2 regions of the Planotetraspora sp. GP83 genome follow, and region 1 is predicted to be linked to the other one. Evidence: riboswitches for the same ligand, from Rfam matches in the RefSeq annotation. Region 1 holds a riboswitch; the other holds the start of a gene.

Evidence for each region. Region 1 has a riboswitch for guanidine ahead of ABH927_RS01040 (MBL fold metallo-hydrolase). Riboswitches for the same ligand answer to the same signal wherever they lie in the genome.
Region 2: linked by a shared signal. The riboswitch ahead of ABH927_RS16920 (hypothetical protein) and the one ahead of ABH927_RS01040 (MBL fold metallo-hydrolase) in region 1 are both predicted to bind guanidine.

The regions. Positions count from the first base shown of each region.
Region 1 covers NZ_JBGCBZ010000001.1:207,769-212,179, reverse strand. The annotation lists gene ABH927_RS01045 (ATP-binding cassette domain-containing protein) at 1-2,093, shown strand, start outside; guanidine-III (ykkC-III) riboswitch at 2,248-2,318, shown strand; gene ABH927_RS01040 (MBL fold metallo-hydrolase) at 2,331-3,206, shown strand; gene ABH927_RS01035 (Ig-like domain-containing protein) at 3,350-4,411, shown strand, end outside.
Region 2 covers NZ_JBGCBZ010000011.1:8,003-12,413, reverse strand. The annotation lists gene ABH927_RS16930 (acyl-CoA dehydrogenase) at 1-1,205, opposite strand, end outside; gene ABH927_RS16925 (class I SAM-dependent methyltransferase) at 1,342-1,680, shown strand; guanidine-III (ykkC-III) riboswitch at 1,707-1,777, shown strand; gene ABH927_RS16920 (hypothetical protein) at 1,785-2,033, shown strand; gene ABH927_RS16915 (VOC family protein) at 2,089-2,475, shown strand; gene ABH927_RS16910 (hypothetical protein) at 2,649-3,095, opposite strand; gene ABH927_RS16905 (GNAT family N-acetyltransferase) at 3,181-3,666, shown strand; gene ABH927_RS16900 (molybdopterin-dependent oxidoreductase) at 3,703-4,411, opposite strand, start outside.

The DNA.
Region 1 (4,411 bases):
TCAACGAGACCTACACGGCGTTCATCCAGTCGTTCATGCCGAGCCTCGGCCGGCCCGACGTCGACTCCCTGCGCAATCTGAGCGCGGCCATCGTCGTCGACCAGGAACGGATGGGCGCCAACTCGCGATCCACGGTCGGCACGGCGACCGACGCCCACACGATGCTGCGGATCATCTTCAGCCGGCTGGGCAGTCCCCACGTCGGGACGTCGTCGGCGTTCAGCTTCAACAGCCCCGAAGGCATGTGCCCGGAGTGCGAGGGGCTCGGCCGGGTCTCGGCCATCGACGTCGACGAGCTCGTGGACGTCGAGCGCTCGCTCAACGACGGGGCGATCACCGTCCCCGGGTTCACCGTGGGCTCGTGGTACTGGCAGAACCTGGCGTACTCCGGCTTCGTCGACCCCGACGTGAAGCTGAAGGACTTCACTCCCGCCCAGTGGGAGGACTTCCTCCACAAACCCGCCACCAAGATCAAACTGGGCACCATGAACACCACGTACGAGGGGCTCGTGATCAAGGTGCAGCGGGTCTACCTGTCCAAGGACAGGGAGTCGATGCAGCCCCACATCCGGGCGTTCGTGGAGCGGGCCGTGACGTTCACCGCCTGCCCCGCGTGCGGCGGCGCCAGGCTCAACCCCGCCGCGCTGTCCTCGACGATCGACGGCCGGAACATCGCCCAGTGTTCGGCCATGCAGATCAGCGACCTGGCCGGCTTCGTCCGCGGCATCGGCGACCCGTCGGTCGCGCCACTCCTCGCCACCCTGAGCAACACCCTGGACTCGCTCGTCGAGATCGGCCTGGGCTACCTGAGCCTCGACCGTGAGTCCGGGACGCTGTCCGGAGGCGAGGCCCAGCGGGTCAAGATGGTGCGGCATCTCGGGTCCAGCCTGAGTGACGTCACCTACGTGTTCGACGAACCCACGGTCGGGCTGCACCCGCACGACATCCAGAGGATGAACGACCTGCTGCTGCGCCTGCGCGACAAGGGGAACACGGTCCTGGTCGTCGAGCACAAGCCCGAGGTCATCGAGATCGCCGACCATGTCGTGGATCTCGGCCCCGGCGCCGGCCCGTCCGGGGGCCAGGTGTGCTACACAGGCGACGTCGCCGGCCTGCGGACCTCCGGCACCCTCACCGGGCGGCACCTCGGCTACCGGGCGCGGTTGCGCGACCAGGTGCGGCAGCCGTTCGGACACCTGCCGATCAGGGGCGCCGCGCTGCACAACCTCAAGGACGTGAGCGTCGACATCCCACTGGGCGTGCTGACCGTGGTCACCGGCGTCGCGGGATCGGGCAAGAGCTCGCTGATTCATGGCTCGCTCCCCCGCCGGGAGGGCGTGGTCGTGGTGGACCAGTCCGCGATCCGCGGGTCTCGCCGCAGCAACCCGGCGACCTACACCGGGCTGCTGGACCCGATCCGGGCGGCCTTCGCCAAGGCCAACGGGGTCAAAGCGGCCCTGTTCAGCGCGAACTCCGAGGGCGCCTGCCCCAACTGCAAGGGAATCGGGCTGGTCTACACCGACCTGGCCATGATGGCGGGGGTCGCGTCCGTCTGTGAGCAGTGCGAGGGCAAGCGCTTCACCCCCGAAGTGCTCACCTACAAGCTGCGCGGCAAGGACGTCAGCGAGGTCCTGGCGATGCCGGTGACCGAGGCCCGCGCGTTCTTCACCTCCGGCCAGGCCCGCGCCATCCTCGACCGGCTCGCCGACGTCGGCCTGGGCTACCTCGGTCTGGGCCAGCCGCTCACCACGCTGTCGGGAGGCGAGCGGCAGCGGCTCAAGCTGGCCATCCACATGGCGGACAAGGCCACGACGTACGTGCTGGACGAGCCGACCACCGGCCTGCACCTGGCCGACGTGGACAAGCTCCTGGCGCTGCTGGACCGGCTCGTCGACGACGGCAACACGGTCATCGTCATCGAGCACCACCAGGCCGTGATGGCCCACGCCGACTGGCTCATCGACCTCGGCCCGGGAGCCGGGCACGACGGAGGCCGCGTCGTCTTCACCGGCACACCCGCCGACCTTGTGGCGTCCGGTGACTCGCTCACCGCCCGGCACCTGAGCGAATACATCCAGGAGACCCCGGCGTAGTCCGTCCCCCACCGTCCGTCGTGCACCCTCCGCCGCCTCCGCGTGACACGGTCCTGCGCGGTGAGACCGGCTTGTGGTGAGACCGGCTTATGGGAAGAGCGGCTTATGGGGGGAGCGGACCGGCGACCGCTCGGGCCGGTGCGGTAAATTCCGGGTGGAGGCTCGGTCCAGTGCCTTCCCCCGGACGAGATGTGCGCCGTACCCGGCCGGCGAAGACGACGCGCTTTCGGAGGGGGCATGCACGGGGACGTCATCTCGGGGGCTCCGGTGCCCCGCCCGCTGAACGTGCGGTGGATCCACGGGTCCCCGTCGGCCAAGCACAACGCCGACCCCGACATCCAGGTGCATCACTACGACGAGCACACGGTGATCCTGCGGCAGAACAAGGCGGTCGACTACGAGGCGCCCTTCATGTTCCTGCTGTTCGGGAACGACAAAGCAGTCCTCATCGACACCGGCGCGACCGAATCGGCCGAGTTCTTCCCGCTGCGCCAGGTCGTCGACCAGTTGATCGAGCACTGGCTCGCCGAGCACCCCCGGGACGGATACGACCTTCTCGTCCTGCACACTCACCCGCACGGCGACCATGTCGCGGGCGACGCCCAGTTCGCCGGCCGCCCCGGCACCGTGGTGATCGACGCGGCGCTTGGCAGCGCGTGGGACTACTTCGGCTTCGTGGGCGACCCTGACCGGGTGGCCCGCGTGGACCTTGGCGGCCGGATGCTCGAATGCCTCGCCACACCCGGGCACCACGAGGCGGCCGTCACCTTCTACGACCCCCGCACCGGGCTGCTGCTCACCGGCGACACGGTCTACCCCGGCCGCCTGTACATCGAGGACTGGCCGGCCTTCCGCCGCACCATCGAGCGGCTGATCGCCTTCGCCGGCACCCGGCCGGTCACCCATGTCCTGGGCTGCCACATCGAGATGACGACCGAGCCCGGCGTCGACTATCCCATCCGCACGACCTACCAGCCGGACGAGCCGCAGCTGCAGATGACCGTGGACCAGCTGCGGGACATCCATATGGCGATCGACGAGATCGACCGTAACGGCGGTCAGCCCGGCCGCCACGCCTTCCGCGACGTCATCATCTGCATCGGCACCTCGTGACCTGGGCCGATAAAGCGGCCGGCCGGCGACACGGAGATCACGGACTTCATCACATAGCGTAATTCTATATATGCATAGAGTAGCGTCGCCGTGAAGTCGATCTACGAGGACATCCCTCACGACGGAGCGGGAGTTCAGTGTTGATGTCACAACGGTTCAGATCCGGGCCGGCCTGCGCCCTGCTGGCGCTGCTGGCCGCATCGGGAACGCAGGTGGCTGCCGCCGATACCGGTGCGCACGCCGCGACCACTGTACGGCAGGCTGTCACGCGAGCCGCCGCCGCGCCCTGTGTCCGGCAGGGACAGGCGACCTACCCCGTCGAGTACTACTGGAAGAACGCACTCGGCATGCGGCTGGGCAGTGGGTCGGTCTCGGTCGACACCTCCCCGTCCCTGTGGGGCGGGCAGATCGCACCGGGGAGCGTGTTCACCGTCACGCTGACGCACCGCACGGCCCAGTGGCCGCTGCTGGTCAGCAGGTACACCACCACGTGGGACCTGTCGTCACTGCTGGCCAACGCCGATGTCGTCGGCCAGTCGGGGACCGGCACCATCAGCGGCAACACCTTGTCGATCACTTCGCTGGGCACCAAGACCGACCCATCCCCGAAGGTCATCACCTTCCAGGTCAGGCAAGGCACCATCGGGGGAAGCATGACCATCCGGCCGACGGGGATCAGCAGCGTCATCGCCGCTCCGGGCCAGCTCGGGAACAACACACCGGCCCCCCCGATCCAGATCGTGGGCGGGCAGTCCATCTCGCCCACCAGGGCCGCCGACGACACCGCCACCACCACGCAGGGCACAGCGGTCAGTGTGCCCGTCCTGGCCAACGACACCGCGACCGCACCGGCGATCAGCAGCGTCACCAAGCCCGGCAACGGCACCGCGACGATCTCCGGCAGCAACGTGATCTACACACCCGCCGCGGGCTTCGACGGCACCGACACCTTCACCTACACCATCACCACCGCCTGCGGAACCAGCACCGCCACGGTGACCGTCACCGTGCCCTGTCCCTGGAAACCGGTCAACCTGGTCAACGGCAGCTTCGAGACGCCGCCCGTGGCCACGGTCGACTACACCATCCCCGACGCCTCCACCAACCCCGGCGCCGGCTGGCACACCACCGCCTCCGACCACTTGCTGGAGTTCTGGCGCAGCGGCGCGAGCGGAATCCCGGCAGCCGACGGCCAGCAGTTCGCC
Region 2 (4,411 bases), on a different contig from region 1:
TTGACGAGCGGGAGCAGCAGGTCGTTCAGCGCCTCGGCGGCGTGGTCCCGGCGGCCCTCGAACTCCGCGATCTGGATGGTGTCCTGGATCGTGGCCGTGTAGATGACCAGCGCGCGCATCGCCTCGGCGTACGACTTCTGCAACATGAGCTCGCGGCGCACGTCGGGGTGGTGGGTCGTGGTGACGCGCGGGGCGGTCTTGTCGGCCGAGCGGGTGAGGTCGGCGCCCTGGACGCGGTTCTTGGCGTAGTCGAGCGCGTTGAGGTAGCCGGTGGACAGCGTGGCGATGGCCTTCGCGCCGACCATCATGCGGGCGTGCTCGATGACCATGAACATCTGCTTGATGCCCTCGTGCACGCCGCCGACCAGGTAGCCGATGGCCGGGTGCTTCTCGCCGAACGTGAGCTCGCAGGTCGTGGAGACCTTCAGGCCCATCTTCTTCTCGACGTTGGTGACGTAGGCGCCGTTGCGCTCGCCCAGCTCACCGGTCTCCAGGTTCACGAGATATTTGGGGACGAGGAACATCGACAGGCCCTTGGTGCCCGGGCCGGCGCCCTCGGGGCGGGCCAGCACGAGGTGGAAGATGTTCTCGGCCATGTCGTGCTCGGCGCTGGTGATGAAGCGCTTGACGCCCTCGATGTGCCAGGTGCCGTCCGGCTGCTCGACGGCCTTGGTCCGGCCCGCGCCGACGTCCGACCCGGCGTCCGGCTCGGTGAGGACCATGGTGGCGCCCCAGTGCCGCTCGACGGCCAACTCGGCGAACCGCTTCTGCTCGTCGGTGCCCAGGTCGAAGAGCAGACGGGCGAAGGCGGGGCCGCAGCCGAACATCCACACGGCGGGGTTGGCGCCCAGCACCATCTCGGCCATGGCCCAGACCACACTGCGCGGGGCGGGCGTGCCGCCGAGCTCAGGCTGAAGCTCCAGGCGCCACCACTCGGCGTCCACCCAGGCCTGGTAGGACTTCTTGAAACTCTCCGGCATCGTCACGGTGTGGGCCGCCGGGTCGAACACGGGCGGATGCCGGTCGGAGTCCTCGAAGGACTCGGCGATCGGCCCGGTGGCGAGGCGGTTCACCTCGTCGAGGATGCTCCGCGCGGTCTCCTCGTCGACGTCGGCGAACGGGCCGCTGCCGAGGACTTCCGTCCGCCCGAAGACCTCAAAGAGATTGAACTCCAGGTCGCGGAGGTTGCTCTTGTAGTGACCCATGGTGTGCGCTCCTAGAAACCAGACCCGGGGATGACGTACTGGTCAGTAACTCTATCTGAATGCTACCCGCCAGTAACCCCCTATATGCATGTTTTATGCCACACCGCGGGTACGGCGGCCCGCGTACGATCGGCCCATGAAGGCGGAACGCTGGCGGGCTGACCTGGAGTCGTGGGCCATCCCCGAAACGATCCTCGCGAGCGCTCCGGCCAACCCCTGGACACATCAGGTCGAGCGCTTCCGCCGCAGGACCGAGGCGCTCCTGGCGGCGCCGGGAGGGCCCACCTACGAACGCGCCCGTGAGGCGCTGCCCCCGGGCGGCTCGGTGCTCGACGTCGGCGCGGGCACGGGCGCGGCGAGCCTGCCGCTCCACCCGGCCGAGCTGATAGCCGTGGACGAGAGCGCCGCCATGCCGGTGCCGCCACGTAGCCTCGTGACGATGTGGTGGGACACGTCACCGCAAGGAGGGAAATAGTTCTCACAATGGCGATGTTCGGGATGTTAGACGCCCTCGTCCCTGGGCGTCCCGGACGAGGTGCCTGCCGTACCCGGCTCTGCTAAGACGGCGCGCGGAAAGCCATGGAAGAACTCGTTCAGATCATCGGCGCTGTCCTTATCCTCAGCGCGTTCCTGCTCTCCCAGCTCAAGGTCATCGACGGCGAGTCGCCGCTCTATCTGGTCCTGAACCTCGCCGGCTCGGCCGTTCTCGCGTGGATCGCCCTGTCGGGCCGCGACTGGGGCTTCGTGCTTCTGGAAGGGGTATGGGCGAGCGTGTCCGCCGCCGCTCTCGTCAAGGTGTCCGTCGGCAGGGGGCGCACGGCCGGATGAGCGCGGCTCGGTAACCTGCTTGACACCTTTGCTGGTGTCGCGATTGGCTGGGCGCATGATTGAGATCCACACGATCACCATCGACAGCGCCCAGCCGTACGAGCTGGCCCAGTGGTGGAGCGCGGCCCTGGGCTGGCCCCTCGTCGACTCCGAGCCGGAGGACGACGAGGTCATGCTGGACCGTCCCGACGGTCCCCCGCACCTGCTTTTCATCCGGGTCCCCGAGGGCAAGAGCGGCAAGAACCGGGTGCACCTCGACGTCTGGCCCGCAGAGGGGCTCACCCGCGACGAGGAGGTGGACCGCCTGCTCGCTCTCGGGGCCCGGCCCCACGAGGACCACCGGACCGACGAGGGGACCGGCTGGTTCACGCTGCTCGACCCCGAGGGCAACGAGTTCTGCGTCTGCCGCGGCGAGGCCGAGCGAGCCGCGTCATCTTCCTAGGCCGCCTTCGCCACCCGTGTCGCCGTGATCATGCAGGGTCTCCCGGGAAGCTCGGGGACGTCGGGTTTCGCAAATCGCGATCATGCATGGATTCCGCCGCACGCAGTCTGATCGGCGCCGTTATGCTTCATGATCATGCGCTGTTCGTTCGGCGGGGGCGTCGTCGTGCACGATCACCCCTTGGCGCGGCCTCGCATCGACAGGGTGAGGACGCCCGTGATGAGGTAGACGAGCGCGCCTCCCCACAGCGCGTCCCAGGCCGCGCCGAAGACGCCCTCGCCGTCGACGACGAGTTGCACCGGGTACATCAGGATGGCCGCCCCCAGGCCCGGATAGAGGGCGAACCGCCAGGGGTGGCGCAGGGACCAGAGCCTCGCCTGCCGGGTCACCCGGTCGCCCTCCTGCGGCCGGGAGATCGCGCCGATCCCCGCGACCAGCGAGAACAGGCTGATTCCCACGCACAGCGCCCACGTCAGATCGGCCGGACCGGGGAGGATCCAGCCCATGAACAGGCTGGTGGCCGCCACCACGGCGCCGGAGATCGCCGCCGCCTTCCAGGGCGCGCCGCGCAGAGCGGCTCCGGCCAGGGACATCTCATCGCTTCGGGTCAGTTCATTCATGCTTACATGCTGCGTTTCGTAGCGTTTCCGGGGCATCGGGGAAGTCCCTGACCGCCCCCTGAGGCGTCCCGGTTAGGCTCTCCGGATGTCCCTTTCGCCCCACTCCCTTCCGTCCCGACCTTCATTCCGTACGGCCCGGCGCGCGGACATCCCGGCGATCGTGGCGATGCTGATCGACGACCCGATCGCGGCGGCCCGCGAAAGCCTCGGCGGTGAGGACTACCGGGACTACGAAGCGGCCTTCGCGGCGATCGATGCCGACCCGCGCAACGAGCTGATCCTCGTGGAGGTGGACGGCGAGGTCGCCGGGACGATGCAGCTCACCTTCATTCCCGGCCTGTCGCGCCGCGGTGCCGAGCGCCTCCAGATCGAGGCGGTCAGGGTCGCCGCGCCGTACCGGAACCGGGGGATCGGCCGGACGATGATGGAGTGGGCGGTCGAGCGGGCCGGAGACCGCGGCTGCGCGCTCGTCCAGCTCACTTCGGACAAGGCGCGCTCGGACGCCCACCGCTTCTACACCGGCCTCGGGTTCACCGCCTCTCACGAGGGGTTCAAGCTCCGGCTGAGCTGATCGATCATCCAGCGGCACCACTCCGCCCGGTGCCGCTCAGATCGCGGCGATCTCCACCAGGTTGTCGTGGTAGACGGCGCCCCTGCCCATGTCGGCGTCGCGCTCGTCCACCGCCGCGTTCGGGTTGGCGCCGCCGGGGCTGAGCTTGGGCCAGTGGCCCTTGGGGGCGGCGACCACGCCGGGCCGGACCCGGTCGCTGATCTCCACGTACGCCCTGAACTCGCCGTTGCCGTTGAACACCCGGGCGAGTTGCCCCTCGGCGAGCCCGCGCGGGGCGGCGTCCGCCGCGTTCACCAGGACCTTGGGCCCCTTGGAGCGCCTCTGCAGCTCGGGGTTGTTGCCGAAGGTCGTGTTGAGGAACGTGTGCGACGCCGGAGTGATCATCGTGAGCGGATACTCGCGGGAGGCGCCGGCCGTACGCGCCGTGTACGACGGGACGTAGCCCGCGACCCGGGGGAGACCGGCGGCCTCGGCGCGCTCGGAGACGAACTCCAGCCTGCCGGACGGCGTGGGGAAGCCGTCGGTGAAGGGGACGAACGGGTCCGGCACGTCGAGCCGGGCCCAGCCCTCCTTCCTGAGCCGGTCCAGCGTGATCCCGGGGGTTCCGGTGAGAAGCTGCTCGGCCAGCTCCAGATCGGAGTCGTAGAGGGACGGCTCCGTCAGACCCATGTGGCGGGCGAGGCGGCGGAACGTCTCGGTCGTCGACAGGGACTCCCCGGCGGGCTCGACGGCCGGTTCGTTCCAC